Regions from separate parts of the Pseudobacillus sp. 179-B 2D1 NHS genome, predicted to be linked through region 3. Evidence: riboswitches for the same ligand, from Rfam matches in the RefSeq annotation. Region 3 holds a riboswitch; each other region holds the start of a gene.
What was found. Region 3 has a riboswitch for cobalamin ahead of ACH0BF_RS01045 (ribonucleoside-diphosphate reductase subunit alpha). Riboswitches for the same ligand answer to the same signal wherever they lie in the genome.

Region 1 (5,553 bases), on a different contig from region 3:
GGCGCTTAAGCTGATGGGGAAGCATCGGAATATCTGTCCCGATAATAACGATGATGGAGCCTTGCTCTTTAGAAAGGATTTTATGCTCAGTTAAATGTTTTCCAACAGGTACACCTAAAACGGTAAGCCAGTCGCGGATACCATAGTTTGCTTGAACTAACACTCCCACATGATGCTGTTCGCCATTTAGTTCAACTATGCGGGATGATGTACCCGTTCCGCCTTTAAATTCATAACAAATCATGCCAGTTCCTCCACCAACATTGCCTTCAGCGATGGCCCCGGACTTTGCTGAATGGATAGCTGATAGGACATGTTCCTCTTTGATATGCTGGCCATTAATGTCGTTTAACAATCCATCATATGTTTCTGCAATAACTGGCATTGCCCAAAGGTGATGCTCACTGAACTGTTCTTTATACTTCTCAATCATCCATTTGGTTGTGGCATGATGAGCCATGCCGACAGAATGTGTATTCGTAAGACAGATCGGGCTTAAGAAATAGCCGCCGTCATTTACCCAATGCATTCCTGTCATTTCGCCATTTCCATTTAAGCTGTATGTGCCGGCCCAAATAGGCTGCATCTTTTCCTTTGTTCCTCGCGGCAAAATAGCCGTTACGCCCGTACGGATCGGGCCCTCCCCAATTACAACAGGACCTTCTCCTTCTATAATCGTTGTATAGCCGACCTTAACACCTGGAACATCGGTAATCGCATTAAAGTGCCCCGGCACACCAGGAAAATCTAATCCAATATCACGTGCTCGTTTTCTCGCGGACATATGTATTCCTCCTGTCTAGCAGATTATTTGGCATGTATAAAAAGTTTTTGTGCTCCTCTACACCTTTAAGTTAGGGGAGGGAGACTTTAAAACATTCACAAAAAGTATTGCTAATGCACAAAACAAAGGAAAAGAAAAATGACGGCAATTCATTAAACCCTCCTTTCAGACAGTATTAACTAAAATTTTTAGTGCCATATAGTGCGGCCTTCATACATTTAAGATGACAAGGCAATGATCGCCAGCTATCAATCTTTTCTCTTAAATGAGTTAAAGCAAGAATCATTCCACGCAATGAATGATTCAAATTCCCTTTTAAATCAAGGTGTTTCTACTAACTGAAAAATGCCATATAAAAGTAATGTTAGTTTAAACTTACATCTATGGACCTTTAATCATACGAATATGGGGCCTTTCATTCTATCAACCATACTGTCAGTTTAAACATACAGTGTAATGACAAACTTTCATAAAATGCTTTCAATGAACCTACTTGAAGAAGGTTCTTCAGTAACTTATCTCTTGCTCCATATCGAAAGTAAAGTTGTAGCTTCTTCCGTATGTAAATTATGAACGCTTGAGAGCGGAGAGGTTGGCGTCATTTGGACAAGAGTAAACTGAAAAGTATGTCTGGAAAGGGTTAGTGAACATGCCGGCATCGTTTTGTGGTAATATGTAGAAAAGTGAATATTTTTTGAATAGGTGCTGTGCGTATATTAAAGATGGACAGCTTAAAAGGGAAGCTTGGTGAAAATCCAACACGGTTCCCGCCACTGTAAATTCAGAGCAACCTGCATAACGTCACTGCTTTTATAAAAGAAAAAGTGGGAAGGCGCGGGTTGTGTAGAAGATAAGTCAGGAAACCTGCCTATTTAAAGAGCACAGATGGACCTACGGGATATAGGGAGGTGTTTACGGAAAGAAGATAATGGCTGGGTTTTATATAAGGGCATGCACTCTTTTTTTGTAAGCATTTAAACTATACAGGTTTAAATGCTTTTTTATTGCTGCTTTTTTGGGTCACTGTAAGAGAACATTCATATGAATAGCCAGGAATACTTTTAGTTAAAGGAGAGGAATGGAAAATGACTATTTTAACAGATCTACAGCAACGAAGAGCGATCCGTAATTATGATGGGCGCGAAGTAGAGGATGAAAAAATCTTTAAGCTATTAGAAGCAGCTACATGGGCACCCAACGATAGAATGAGAGAGCCGTGGACATTTTATGTCGTAAAAGGGGAAGCCAAGAGCAGGTATAACCAACTAGCAGAAGATTACTTAAAAGAGCGATTTCCTACAAAGCCCAATCTCATTGAAAGCTCTTTAAAGGTCGTTCAGAATACGCCACTACATATTATTGTAACGAGCGATGTTATTCCTGATGATGAAGACGCCACAAAAGACAACGAGTTTGCGGTCTGTTGTGCGATCCATTCGATGTGGCTGGCGGCTCATGAGTTAGGGCTAGGTTTTGTATGGCGGACGCGGGGCGTAGGACTTGTACATGACGAACGACTTTATCGATTTATCGGATCCCCGGAGCATAAAAAGGTAGTGGGTAATTTATTTATTGGCTATCCAGATCCTGAGTCATTAAAGAAAGTAAAAGTGCCCATTCGCACATCATTCGAAGACAAAACAATTTGGATGGGGACAAGTCAATAATAAGGGTTTCAATTGGGTTGCTTTTTTATGATCTTGATGTGGATCGTTAAACCTTTGATTAACGGATAAAGGGACGGATATAAAAGACGCGAAAAAGAAGGCTATTTTTAAATCTGTTTGAACGATGAAAGAGTCTTCTTTTACTTTAAAAAAGCATTTCTATCCTCTTCAATGGTTAGAAATGCTTTTTTATAAAGGGCATTTCAGAAAATGTACAGTTTTTATATGTGGATCAAGCCTTGATAGTAATTTACGTTATCCGGAATAAAAAGCTGAGGAGCTTATAACCCTTTGTTTTTTATATAACCTAAGCAAATACAAAAAGAAGGAGCATTGGATAGATGAATAGTATAAGCACATCTTTAGGACGTAACTACATTGACTTATGGAAAGAAAATATGAAAGAGTGGGACGGAACGCTTTCTAACCGAATGATAAATGATGAAGCGGAAGATGCCTTTTGGAACGCTTTTTTGGAAAAAAAGCAGCAAAATGGCACAGTCGATACAAATGCTTATGCACACATCATCCGAGAAGAGCTGTTGAAGCTGCTCCATGAAAGTGATCATGTACTGGAGATTGGGCCCGGCTGGGGTAATTATACATTCTGTGTGTCTGAACATGTCAAACAGCTTACATGCGTTGATATTTCCCAAAGCATTATCGATTTTTTAAAACATAAAACCGAAAAGATGCAATTAAACAATATAAGCTTTATACATGAAAAATGGGAACAGCTCAACATTAAGCAAACGTGTGATGTAGTGTTTGGAATAAACTGTTATTATCGCATCCGCGATATCGATAAAGCTTTACTTAAAATGAATCAGGCTGCCTCTCGGCTTGTTATAGCGGGTATGACAAGCGGTCCAGAAAAGCCTCACTATATAGATTTACATAGAGAACACGGTTATTCCATAAAGTTTAGAAGCAGGGATTATATTGATTTGCAAAATATTCTGTATCAGCTTGGAATTATGGCCAATTGTAGAATTATTGAGATCCCGCGCGTGAGTATATATGAATCGTTTGAAGCTCTTATACGTGATAACGTCAGCAAAATTCTAACAAGAGACTATAATCAACAAGAAGTTGAGCAAGCGCTAAGCCGATACGTAGTAGAGAAAAATGGGCAATATGAATATTCCTATACCATTCATGCGGCGCTGCTTTATTGGAAGCCGGTAAACATTTGATGGGGTGTGTATCCTGGAAAATAAATCCATTTATCATACGGATGTGCCATGCTTCAATCAAGCGGTTATTTTGGTTTCTCGTTGGCCAAAATCTTAATTTGGGTAAATCAGTAATAATCGTTTACGTTTTGATCAGTCAGCGTTTTATTCACTTCAAAGTGTGGGCAAAATAATTAAACAGGCATAAATACATGATCGGCTAGCCACGATAGGCAGGAGATCTTTTTACATAGGGAATCATGATAAGGCAAATAGTGAATAGGCAAGGCTTTGCTTCATACATTCTCCAAGGGAGACGCATTTTCGTATTTCTTCTCGTATCTTTATGGTACAATCATGGGGTACCTCCGGTATGTATCATGGACACATTTGTAAGTATGAAAAATTTTAAAGATAAGCTGGTGATACTTATATGAACCATTCTGAAGAGACGAAAACAACTCATAGATCAACAAAAGAAAAAGATCAGCTAATTACCCGGTTAAAAAGAATAGAGGGACAAGTGCGCGGCATTCAAAATATGATTGAAAACGACCGATATTGTGTAGATATTCTTACTCAAATTTCAGCTATTAATGCAGCGATGAATAAGGTTGGTCTGCATTTATTAGAAAGGCACACCCAGCATTGTGTAGCGGATGCTATAAGAGATGGGGATGAAGAAGAAGCGATTCAAGAATTGATGGAAGTATTTAAACGATTCTCTAAATCTTTATAGTAAAAAGCCAGCTTTCAGTAGTTGGTTTTTTTTCTTGGGCAGATGTATACGAGGAGAGGGAATAGCGAAGAGATAAATAAGCGAACATTTTAGTAGTTTTTTTACACAGGGAGAGGGTATTACATCAAAAGAATGGATACTGCTTCCTCGTATAAAAGACAAATAAACCATAAGGAGAAGAAAGAGTGATCCAGTGACTTACACATACTACATAAAAGAAGAAAAAGAGCGAGACGAATAAGAAAATTATTTTCAGGGAAAATTATTGTAGCGATCCGTTTGTACCGATTTTTATTACTGAATCAGCATTAGACCCTATTAGTGTGGGGCTTTGTTAAGCGTATCAAGTCAAACATTTGGGACAAGTTGATCTGAACAGCAGGAAAGAATGCCTGATTATCGCAAAACAAATTTTATTTTCCTATTTACTACCCTACAGGGGTATGGTAATATAAGAATTGTAAAAAGTTAGATCATCACTTAAGGAGGGGTTCTTATGCAACAAGTCACACTTAATGTAAAAGGGATGTCTTGCGGACATTGTGTTAATTCTATTGAAGGAAATGTAGGTCAGTTAAAAGGGGTAGAATCTGTCAATGTTCATCTAAACGAAGGAAAAGTGGATATTGCATTTGATGCGAATGAAGTAAGCTTAAAAGAGATTACCGAGGTTATTGAAGATCAAGGATACGATGTTGAGTAGCCTGCCCAAGCAAAAATAATCATTAAATAAAAATGAAAATAAATCGTGCTAAAATGGCACGATTTATTTTCAGAAAAAATATACCCCTGCGGAGTATGCGGAAGATAGGAGTGGATAATATGACTCAAAAAGAAGCAACCCTGAAAATAGAGGGGATGACTTGTGCAGCTTGTGCTACACGAATTGAAAAAGGGTTGAAGAAGATAGATGGCGTGGAAGATGCAAATGTAAATTTTGCTCTTGAGAAAACAAAGATTAAATATGACCCCGATAAAACAGATACAGCAACATTTAAGGAGAAAGTCCAATCTTTAGGATATAACGTGGTAACGGATAAAGCAGAATTTGATATTACTGGAATGACTTGTGCGGCCTGCGCAAATAGAATTGAGAAACGGCTGAATAAATTAGATGGCGTCGAAAAAGCCGTGGTGAACTTTGCATTAGAGTCGGTTCTTGTGGAATATAACGCTGATCAAGTCTCT
Region 2 (5,553 bases), on a different contig from region 3:
ACCTGAACGCAGCGTACATATAGTTGGTGCCAATTAAGTAATTGAAAAGAATAGAAGCTACACCGGTATACAGGTAACTTGTTTTTTTATGTGGGTCTATGAGCAGCTTTCCAGCGATGTAAGCTACTACAATAAAAGAGAGAATAAATCCGAACGTCGGGCTGAAAATGCTTGCAGGACCTCCTTTAAACTGAGCGAATACCGGTGCACCCGCAAGCCCGATAAACAGATAGACGGCCATCGATAAAGAGCCAAGTCGGCTGCCGAGCAATCCTCCGGCTATAATGGCAAACATTAATTGCAGGGTAACAGGTACGCCACCAATTATTAAAAAAGATGAGGCGTTCGCACCGATGGCCATAAGCGCCGCAAAAAGAGCACAAATTACAACCTCATAGGCCTTCATTAATTTTTCCTCCTTTAAAAATATAATTGTTTATCATTTTTTCATATGTTAACATTTTTGTAAATAAGGTTTACTTAAGTCGAAGGGAGGAGTACATGATATGCCCGGAATCTTTATTGCAGGAACGGATACAGATGCAGGCAAGACCATTGCGACATTATTACTTGCTCATGGATTAATCGAAAGGAAAGTGCCAGCCAGGCCATATAAGCCGATACAGAGTGGAGCTGAATGGAAAGATGGTGAGTGGAAAGCACCAGATGCTGAAATGTATCATCTGCTTCCAGAAACGAGAGGAGAAAGGTTATATACATATTTATTCAAAAAAGCAAGCTCTCCTCATTTGGCAGCTGAGGAAGAAGCAGCAATTATTGATGAACAAGTAATTATAGAGGAAATTAGAAGACGTGCGTCCAAATCGACACTTTTGCTTGTTGAAGGGGCAGGCGGATTATACGTGCCACTGAATAGGAAAGGCAGGTGTATGGTTGATGTGATGGAGGAAACGGGATTACCGGTAGTGATTGCCGCCAGGGCAGGACTTGGAACGATTAATCATACGATACTGACGATAGAAGCTATCCAAAAGAGAGGGTTGCCAATAACTGGAGTCGTATTTTCGAGTACAGTGCCCGGAGAGAAAAGCATAGAGCGGGATAACTTCCGGGTCATTCATGAACTGTCGGGACTGCCTATCATTGGACATATTCCATTTATAAAAGATATTGATTATTCTCTTAGGGAGAGCCGTTATCGTTCTGAAATTGTGAGGGATTGGAAGTTTGATAGACTGATGGAGGGGATTAACAGTGAATACAAAACGTTTATATGAAATTAGTCAAAAGCATATGTGGCTTCCTTTTACACAAATGAAGGATTACGAAGAAGCTCCCCTTATTATAGAGAGCGGCGAAGGTATCCGGCTAAGAGACATCCACGGCAATGAATATTTCGATGGCTATTCTTCCTTATGGCTAAATGTACACGGTCACCGACGTCCAGAAATTGATGAGGCGGTGAAAGAGCAGCTTGGACGAATTGCCCATTCAACCTTACTTGGGGCGGCAAATGTGCCATCCATTCAGTTGGCTGAGAAACTTATCCAGATTTCTCCGGAAAACTTAACACGCGTATTTTATTCGGACAGCGGAGCAGAGTCAGTGGAAATAGCCATAAAGATGGCGTACCAATATTGGCAAAATAAAGGCAGGACTGAAAAAACAAAGTTTGTCACATTGACAAACGGTTATCACGGCGATACAGTCGGTGCGATCAGCGTGGGCTCAATCGACATTTATCACCGCGTGTACAGCGCATTAATGTTCCATTCATTCGCCCTCCCCTTCCCGTCAGCAAAATGGCATCCTTCCGGCAATGAACAAACGGCTAAAGAAGATTCACTCTCAGAAATACATGACTTATTTGAAAAGAATCATGAACAGATCTCCGGACTAATTGTTGAGTCGATGGTACAGGGGGCGGGTGGTATGCACATCATGCCAGTCGGGTACTTAAAGGAGCTTGAACAGCTTTGTCGAAAGTTTAATGTGCTTTTTATTGTGGATGAGGTGGCGACTGGATTTGGGCGCACGGGAAAAATGTTCGCTGTGGAACATGAAGGTGTTTTGCCAGATATCATGACAATGGCAAAAGGAATTACCGGTGGATATTTACCGATTGCAGCTACATTAACAACAGAAGAAGTATACCAGGCATTTTACGGGGAATATACCGAAATGAAAACTTTTTTCCATGGACATTCTTATACGGGCAATCAGCTCGGCTGTGCAGCAGCTTTGGCCAATCTTGATATTTTCGAAAAAGAAGGGCTTGTTGAGCAAGCTGCTAAAAAAGCAGAATATGTTGAGAGGTTGATGGCTGAAATAAATGAACTGCCACACGTCGGTGAGATTCGACAGCTTGGTTTAATGTGCGGAATTGAACTAGTGAAAGATAAAAAGACCAAAGAACCTTTTCCGTTTGAAGAGAGAATGGCTTATCGGGCAACATTGCGAATGCGTGAATTGGGGATGCTGACGAGACCGCTTGGTGACACGATCGTTTTTATGCCGCCGCTAGCTTCCAGCTACGAGGAGCTGACTAAAATGCTTCAAATTATAAAGCAAGCCATTGTGGAAACGCTGAATGTGAAGGTTCATACTAAATAATAAAAAACATCCTCCCGTTCATCGGGATGGATGTTTTTATATAGTTCTGCTGGCAAACGATCTTGTTTTTAAACAGATGTTTGCTCGTATGTCATGTTGTCATTTTATTTGGCTATAAGTTACGGTCATGTGTTGAGTCGCGATCGTTTAAGTACGCGTCGTCTTCAGGAAGAGCGTCTATCCGGCTTGTATCAGAGGAGTCAAATGCCTGGCGAAGAAAGTAAACTAAAATAAGCGCAATGCAAAGCAGTAGGACAACTAACCCGATTAAAGTTGCAAGATTCATTTTAGCCGCTCCTTTCTTTTTATTTATCCTATTCCACTTTTGTCCTGTCTAAAACATAAAGGTCTTATATGATAAGAAAATTTATTTTCTGCAGAGAATAGAAACGAATTTTTAGAAAAGCTGCGAACCGTTTTAAAAATTTATGAAAGTAAAGTTTTTTTTGTGTATAATGAGGCTAAGCGGAAAACTACATATATTTAATCAGGTAAAGCTGAACAAAAAGCTTTTTAAAAGGGCAAGCTGGTGGAAATCCAGCGCGGTCCCGCCACTGTAAGTGAAATTTATTTATTTCACAAGCCAGAAAACCTGCCTGGTTTAGAGCACCAATAACCTACGCGGATAGGGTGGTGTAAAAGCGGCTTCCTGGTTCAATGTACCTGTTTGGCCCTTTTTCACTGCATCTCTCCATCGCGTAGAGGTGTTTTTTTGTGGATATTTTTAAGAAGCAAAGGGAGAGAAAGTCATGAACAAATTATCTCAGTACACATTATCCTTCGTACTGGCTGCTGGCCTGCTTGCCGGCTGCGGAACGGATAAAGCAGAAACTGGAAAAGAAGAAAAAGCAGATCAGCCAAAAGAGAGTCAACAAGCAGCCTTTCCGGTAACGATAAAGGATGCGGAAGGAAAAGATGTCGTTATTGAAGAAAAACCGAAACGAATTGTTTCTCTTATTCCGAGCAATACCGAAATTGCTTATAAACTCGATTTAGGTGATGAAATTGTCGGGGTATCAGACAACGACAATTACCCGAAAGAGGTGAACGCCAAAGAAAAAGTTGGCGGCATGGAGTATAACATTGAAAAAATCATTGGGCTTGATACGGATCTCGTATTGGCACATGGTTCCAGTGCCCACAACTCAAAAGAGGGATTGAAGCAACTGGAAGAAGCGGGAATCGATGTACTTGTCGTTAATGATGCCCAAAATTTTGATCAAGTATACGACTCAATTGAAATGATCGGCAAGGCGACAGGAACAACTGAAAAAGCAGAAGACGTAGTAGAAGAAATGAAAGACGGTCTATCAAAAATCGAGGAAAAAGCGAAAACTATTAAAAAAGAAGAAGAAAAAAGTGTATTTATTGAAGTATCACCGGCTCCAGACATTTTCACACCAGGAAAAAATACATTTATGCAGGAAATGCTTGATCTGATTCATGCGAAAAATGCCGCTGCCGATCAGAAGGGCTGGGTGCAAATGACAGAGGAAGCGATTATCAAGAAGAATCCTGACGTAATCATTACTACGCATGGCTACTACACAAAAAAACCGATTGAAGAGGTACTCAGCCGCAAAGGATGGGAAAACATGACTGCCGTTAAAAACAAGGATGTCCATGATGTGAATGCTGACCTCGTCAACCGAACAGGCCCGCGTCTTGTTGAAGGAGTAGAAGAACTTGCCGAAGCGATCTATCCAGATGTTTTTAAGAAATAAAAGCTCGGCTTACTTGTTAGTTTTGGCTTTTTTTATTACGGCTGTATTTGCAGGTATCTCGATCGGAACGATCCAAGTTCCGTTTCGGGATATCGCTTTCTTATTATCCCATCATTTTTTTGGAACGCCGCTTGAGGGAGTCGATTCCTCTTTTGATAACATCGTGTGGAAGATCAGATTTCCGAGAGTATTGTTGGCCGGTCTTATAGGAGCCTCTCTAGCGGTAGCGGGTGCTGCTTTTCAAGGGCTGCTGCGTAATCCTCTGGCAGACCCTTATACACTCGGTGTATCTTCGGGTGCTTCCGCAGGCGCTGTTATGGTGCTGTTTTTTAATATGCAGCTCCCTTGGCTTTCCGGATTTACCCTGCCCGTTGTTAGTATTGTGACTTCGATTATAACCATTTTCATCGTTGTTTTGTTCGCCCAGGCGATTGAACGGTCACTTAAAGTAGAAACTATCATTCTAACAGGGATTATTTTTAGCTCTTTTTTAGGTGCGTTGATCTCACTAATGATTGCTTTGACCGGTGAGGAATTGCGGCAAATTATCGGATGGCTGCTTGGGAGTGTATCAATGAGAGGCTGGGATTATATTCAACTTATTTTGCCCTTTTTTTTGGTGGGCACTTTACTGTTAATTATCCACTCGGCTGAATTAAATGCGATGTCGTTCGGCGAAGAGAAAGCCCAGCATTTAGGTGTGAATGTCCGTCGAAAAAAAATGATCGTGCTAGTTGCCGGCTCGGTATTAACAGGAGCAGCTGTAGCTGTTTCAGGAACTATTGGTTTCGTCGGATTGGTCATCCCTCATTTTATCCGCTTAATTTGGGGGCCGGATCACCGCCATTTACTGCCGCTGTCCATGCTTGCAGGCGCTGGCTTTTTAATTCTGGCTGATTTGGTAGCCCGCACAATTATTTCTCCGACTGAATTACCGATTGGTGTTATTACTTCTATTATTGGTGCACCGGTATTCGCTATCATTCTGCTTCGCAAGCACAGGAAAGGAAGGGGAACAGCATGATCGAGATAGAACAGCTTAGCGGCGGCTATGACGGCAAGCTTATCGTCCGTAAATTGTCTTTTTCTGTCCAAAAAGGAGAGCTTTTTGGCATCTTAGGTCCCAATGGAAGCGGCAAGACAACGCTGTTAAAAATGATAAGCGGCATTGTCCCTATAAGCAGTGGTTCCATAGAAATAGAAGGCAAAAAAATGACAGATTATACACCAAAAGAACTGGCTAAACGGCTTGCTG
Region 3 (5,553 bases):
GACGAAGAGGATGAGTTATACTCAGAATCTGGTTTCTATATTCGTGTGCTTTATTTGGTAAATGGAGATGAGGAAAAGATCATTCATTATCACTTACACGATCGGGCAACAGGAGAAGTTTTGGATTTTGAACTTGAAGAGGACGAAGAAGCGCTTGTGGCAGCTTATTGCCGGGATCATCTTCCTGACGAAACCGAAGAGGCCGAATAACAGACAAAGCCCCGCTGCATGAATACTCACTGCCTGCGGGGTTTAACTTATTTCTTCAGTTAATGTCTCCGTAATAATCACACCCTCTATTTTATTTCGCTCTTCATGTACTCCTGCAGCTGCTCTTCTGTTAAATGCTTAACAAAATGGTAAAAGCTAATGGATTCCATTTCATAATTTTCACAGCTTTCCATGTAATATTCATAAGCCTCTCGATACATTTCCATATTTTCCACCTCCCTCCTGTTATATAACAAATATATTTTTTATACAAATAATATATAACAGATAGAAAAACATGTCAATATCTTGCTTTTGTTTTACCCTGAATATTCAGAAAATAACCTAAAAAAGTCAATCAGCGATTGAACCTTCTATTCTGTGCAATTGTTCCTTTTTTCCAGTGCTGCCAGTAAAATTAGCGGCTCACTCAATTAAAGGAACGATAACATCATCGTCTGCTTCAATTGAGTGAGCCGCCTCTTCTGCCTCCATTAACTTTTCTTGTAGGTTTCCTATACTGCGAATGGTTAGATGGATTTTTTTCATTTATTTAGCCGTTCAAAGGCTTGTCTTACTATATACTAGCTATTCATCGCCAAGCCATTCTCTTAAAGAATTTAAGAAGAATGGAGACTACTCATTATAATTCGTCAAACCCGTTCGCTTCACTTGTCTTCGTATAGGCACGGGATTTTTGTTCAAAAAAGTCTGTCTTCCCGAAATCTACTTCCTGATAAGCAATAATCCAGCGCATTGGGTTTGTCCGGTAGCCTTCAAACGGCGCTGTGAAACCTAACTGTTCAGCACGTTTATTGGCCATGAACTTAATATAGCTTTCCAGCTCGCTCATTTGAATTCCATCTATCTTATGGCCAATGATTGAGTTTCCCCACTCAATTTCAAGTTCAGCGGCCTGTCGGAATGCCTCCTTTCCGTAGAGATGTAATTCTTCTGTATCATACTCGGGATGTTCACTTAGCACTTCTTTAAAAATCTTTTCAAATAATCCGACATGAAGTTGCTCATCCCGATTGATATAATTAATCATTGTGCTCGTTGCAATCATTTTTTGATTGCGGGCCAAATTGTAGAAAAAAGCAAATCCAGAGTAAAAGAAAAGGCCTTCTAATATCACATCATAAATAATCGATTTCAGAAAGTTTTCGACGGTTGGTTCATGAGAAAAGGCTTCATACCCTTTTGTCACAAACTCATTGCGTTCCTGAAGAATCGGTTCGGTCCGCCAAAAATCAAATACTTGATCTTGCGTCTCTTTATCCGCCACACTCGATAACACGTAGCTGTAAGAATGATTATGAATCACTTCCTGCTGAGCAAGAATAATCATTAACGCATGCAAGCTGGAATCTGTTAAATAGTCTGCCGCTCTGCCAGCATAATCGGTTTGAATACTATCAAGCAAAGCAAGCAAACCGATAATCTTTAAAAATGCATTTCTTTCATCAGGAGACAGCTCGCTAAATTGCTGGCGGTCTTTCGTCATATTGATTTCAAATGGTGTCCAAAAGTTCGCAAGCATTCTCTTATATTTTGGATAAGCCCAGCTAAAGCGCACATCGTCCCAGTTTAAAATATTTGAGCTTTTCCCGTTCACAATCCCTGTAGAACGGTTTGGTGCACTATGATCAATGATTTCTCTTTTTTTAAGTTTCATACTCATTCTCCCCCTTATGAATGACAGCTTTCACAGTCTTCAATATCAGAAGCGGTCGACCGCACATAATAAGTTGTTTTTAACCCTGAATCCCACGCATCCAAATGCAGATCAAGCAGCGCTTTTGCCTTAATGTCGTTCCGCACATATAAGTTAAAGGAGACGGCCTGGTCAATATGGCGCTGGCGCTTGGCGTTCTGGCGAATGCTCCAATGCTGATCAATTAAGTAAACTGTTTTATAGTACCAGGTCGTCTTAGCCGACAAGTCCGGAGCAGTCACTGGGATTTTATAATTTTTCTTCTCTTCCATATATTCTTTACGGAAAACCGGGTCAATTCCGGCTGTTGAACCGGCAATCAAAGCAGTGGATGAATTCGGCGCCACTGCCAGCAAATATCCATTCCTCATGCCTGATCTTTTCACTTTTTCCTTTAACTCTTGCCATTTCGTCCCACTGTAACCTCTTTGCTCAAAGTAGACGCCGCTCTCCCACTCTGATCCTGCAAATACCGGGTAAGCCCCTTTTTCGGCTGCAAGCTCCGCACTTGCCTCAATAGTTAAGAACGCGAGCTGCTCGTACAGCTCATCGCAATAACTGACTGCTTCGTCCGATTCCCAGCTTAATCCCTTCAAAGCGAGCAGGTGCTGCCAGCCAAACGTGCCGAGCCCAATTCCCCTATATTTCTTGTTCGTCAGCTGTGCCTGTAGCACTGGGATACTGTTCATTTCAATCACGTTATCAAGCATTCTTACCTGAATCGGAATTAAGCGCTCAAGCACTTCATCCATAACAGCGCGGGCCAAAGAAACAGATGACAAATTACATACAACATAATCGCCTGGGTCCTTCGTAATCATGATTTTTCCGTCTTCCGTCTTTTCTTCGATCACAACAGTCGGACTCATATTTTGGCAGATTTCCGTACAGAGATTGCTCGCATAAATCATGCCGGCATGCTTATTCGGATTCGCCCGGTTGACGGTATCCCTGTAAAACATATAAGGGGTGCCTGTTTCAAGCTGGGAAATCATAATAGCTTTCATAATCTCAATAGCCGGCACGGTTTTTTTGCTGAGCGCTGGATGAGCCGCACACTCTTTATACCGGTTTCTAAATGTACCTGCTCCTCTTTTTTCATCAAATGAGTCTTCAAGCGAGTAGCCCATTACCTTCCTTACCTCATGCGGGTCAAATAAATGCCATTCTTCCCTGTTATCAACAGCTTCCATAAACAAATCCGGTATCGTTATACCGGTAAACAAATCATGTGTTCGGCGGCGTTCATCTCCGTTATTCAAACGGGTTTCTAAAAAGGAAAAAATGTCTTTATGCCAGACATCGAGATAAACAGCGATCGCCCCCTGACGCTGTCCGAGCTGATCGACAGAAACGGCCGTATTATTGAGCTGTTTCATCCATGGAATCACGCCGGAGCTGACATTTTTGAATCCTTTAATGTCACTGCCCTGGCTGCGAATTTTCCCTAAGTAAATGCCCAGGCCCCCTCCATTTTTGCTCAAATTGGCAGCGTCCGTATTGGCATCAAAGATCCCTTGCAGGCTGTCGTCCACCGTATCGATAAAGCAGCTTGACAGCTGGCCGTATGATTTCCCGGCATTGGCAAGTGTTGGCGTAGCTGTTGTCATATATAAATTAGAAAGAGCCCAATATGCTTCTTTTACGTATTGGAGACGTACCGATTGAGGTTCGTTCATCATTAACGTCATCGCAATAATGAGCCATCTTTCCTGCGGAAGCTCTGCTGGCTGCTTGTCGAGCGTATGAGCTAAATATCTTTCGCTCAATGTAACAATTCCGATGTATGTAAATAAGTGATCTTTATCAGGATCAATGATGGTGCTTAACTCATTAATCTCCGCTTCCGTATAAGCTGTCGTTAACTGCGGATTGTATATTCCTTCTTTCAGCAGAAGGTGAATAAGGTTCAAGAAGCTGCCATACCTATTGGTGTTTTCCCCACGTGTTATAGCTGCTTGCTTATATAATTGTTGTAAATACAGACGGGCAGCTACAAATGTCCAATCCGGTTCTTCACTTGTGATCCGCTCCACGGCTGAATGTAAAAGCAGCTGCTGAACCTGCTCATTTGTCCATCCCTCTCTCGTATCCAAAGTTACCCTTACTTTTTTCTTGTAGCTTGCCAGTTCAATAGAGGGGAATTCTTTTTGAATTTCACTGAACGCCTCTTCTGCCACACTTTGTACTGTTTGAATCATATTTGTTCCTCCTAAACGATAAGTAGTTTAGAAAGAGATTTTTTTGTCCATAAAAAAACCATCTTTCTAGATGAAAGATGGGATAAGAGCGAAGAAATAAAAGTTTAATGAAAAATGGGACAGACCTGCTCCTAAGCATCATCAAAAGAGCTTGTCTGAACGAAAGACATTTTTATTTTCTCCGCGCTTTCTTCCCAACTCCCGAAGAAGAGTACACGCAGTAAAAAGGCAGGTCTCCTGGCTTGTGCTTCTTCCTTCCACATTCCTTCCCATCTATTAGACAGTGGATTGATCTGCGGTCGTTCACACTTACAGTTGCGGGGACAGCTTCGGTATTTCACCGAATTCCCTATTAAGCTGTGACAGCACCTTTTTACTAAATATTGATTTAATTAAAGCATTACCACTAAATGTTGTGTCCGGATTAGTATAACAATGAAAATTCTCCTGTGCAAGCCTTGATTTATTTTTCTGTCCTTATTTAATTTAAAATGATTAATTCATCCTGACCAGAAGGATCAACGGCTTGCGGAATCACAGCGGTTGTTTTTAAAAAGGTTTTATTTGTATCACTGGTAGGTGGATGTTCAAGGTCAATTTCCAGCGAGAAAGGAATCGTTAGCTTTTCTTTAGGCTGGATTTCACGTTGAATCGGGATAAGAATTTCTTTTACATCTTTGTCATGGTATGCAAAATCACTGTCTTCGCGAACTTCATCCATTTGCAGATGCAAAGAAACAATGAGTGCATCAATTGGTTCCGCAGCCCGGCCGCCATTAATCAATACTGTTCCTTCAATTTTATCCCCTCTGTGGTAAGCCGCTTTTTGAAGAGCTGTATCAATCGCTACTCCGCCAATTCCAATACTGGATAAAATATGTTTCCACATGAAACTTCTCCTTTCTTTTAGTTAGTATTAGTTTAATATTCCCCGAGGCTCGCTCCTTAATCTTAACCAAATAGGATGGTTTTGAATTTGAATTTTACACATAAATAAATAAAAACATACTTTTTAAAAAGTATGTTTTACCTTGTGGACTTTGTCTGCCAACTGAAAAATATGTACAGTTGTGATCGCAAATAGATTAATAATTTAATGGATGTTTCTCTTTTTAAACCGTCCACCGCGCACTTCCGAAATATCTGCAATGGCCAGGAAAGCCGAAGCATCGATCTCCTCCACGATTGTGGTTAATTTAGATTCTTCCAAACGGGTAATGATGCAAAATATAACCTTTTTGTCATCACCTGTATAAGCGCCCTCTCCATGTAAATAAGTGACGCCTCTTCCTAATCGGCTATTAATGGCATCGCCTATCTCTCTTGCTTCATCGCTAATAATCCATGCCGATTTTGATTCTTCCATCCCGGCAACGACAATATCGATCGCTTTAGCAGCTACCACATAAGCTAGGATAGAATACA

Region 1: it holds a riboswitch for cobalamin, as region 3 does, so the genes downstream of both, ACH0BF_RS13135 (nitroreductase family protein) here and ACH0BF_RS01045 (ribonucleoside-diphosphate reductase subunit alpha) in region 3, are expected to answer to the same signal.
Region 2: it holds a riboswitch for cobalamin, as region 3 does, so the genes downstream of both, ACH0BF_RS11020 (ABC transporter substrate-binding protein) here and ACH0BF_RS01045 (ribonucleoside-diphosphate reductase subunit alpha) in region 3, are expected to answer to the same signal.

Annotation. Positions count from the first base shown of each region.
Region 1 covers NZ_JBIQDP010000012.1:10,547-16,099, reverse strand. Annotated here, with positions in the region: gene ACH0BF_RS13140 (DmpA family aminopeptidase) at 1-784, opposite strand, end outside; cobalamin riboswitch at 1,468-1,670, shown strand; gene ACH0BF_RS13135 (nitroreductase family protein) at 1,870-2,451, shown strand; gene ACH0BF_RS13130 (class I SAM-dependent methyltransferase) at 2,793-3,647, shown strand; gene ACH0BF_RS13125 (metal-sensing transcriptional repressor) at 4,060-4,365, shown strand; gene copZ (copper chaperone CopZ) at 4,862-5,068, shown strand; gene ACH0BF_RS13115 (heavy metal translocating P-type ATPase) at 5,188-5,553, shown strand, end outside.
Region 2 covers NZ_JBIQDP010000009.1:62,054-67,606, forward strand. Annotated here, with positions in the region: gene ACH0BF_RS11000 (biotin transporter BioY) at 1-406, opposite strand, end outside; gene bioD (dethiobiotin synthase) at 507-1,238, shown strand; gene bioA (adenosylmethionine--8-amino-7-oxononanoate transaminase) at 1,255-2,574, shown strand; gene ACH0BF_RS11015 (hypothetical protein) at 2,687-2,860, opposite strand; cobalamin riboswitch at 3,047-3,188, shown strand; gene ACH0BF_RS11020 (ABC transporter substrate-binding protein) at 3,324-4,298, shown strand; gene ACH0BF_RS11025 (FecCD family ABC transporter permease) at 4,261-5,322, shown strand; gene ACH0BF_RS11030 (adenosylcobinamide amidohydrolase) at 5,319-5,553, shown strand, end outside.
Region 3 covers NZ_JBIQDP010000001.1:182,122-187,674, reverse strand. Annotated here, with positions in the region: gene ACH0BF_RS01065 (DUF6509 family protein) at 1-210, shown strand, start outside; gene ACH0BF_RS01060 (hypothetical protein) at 297-437, opposite strand; gene ACH0BF_RS01055 (hypothetical protein) at 637-759, opposite strand; gene ACH0BF_RS01050 (ribonucleotide-diphosphate reductase subunit beta) at 854-1,894, opposite strand; gene ACH0BF_RS01045 (ribonucleoside-diphosphate reductase subunit alpha) at 1,903-4,128, opposite strand; cobalamin riboswitch at 4,339-4,516, opposite strand; gene ACH0BF_RS01040 (sporulation protein) at 4,610-5,017, opposite strand; gene ACH0BF_RS01035 (YitT family protein) at 5,222-5,553, opposite strand, start outside.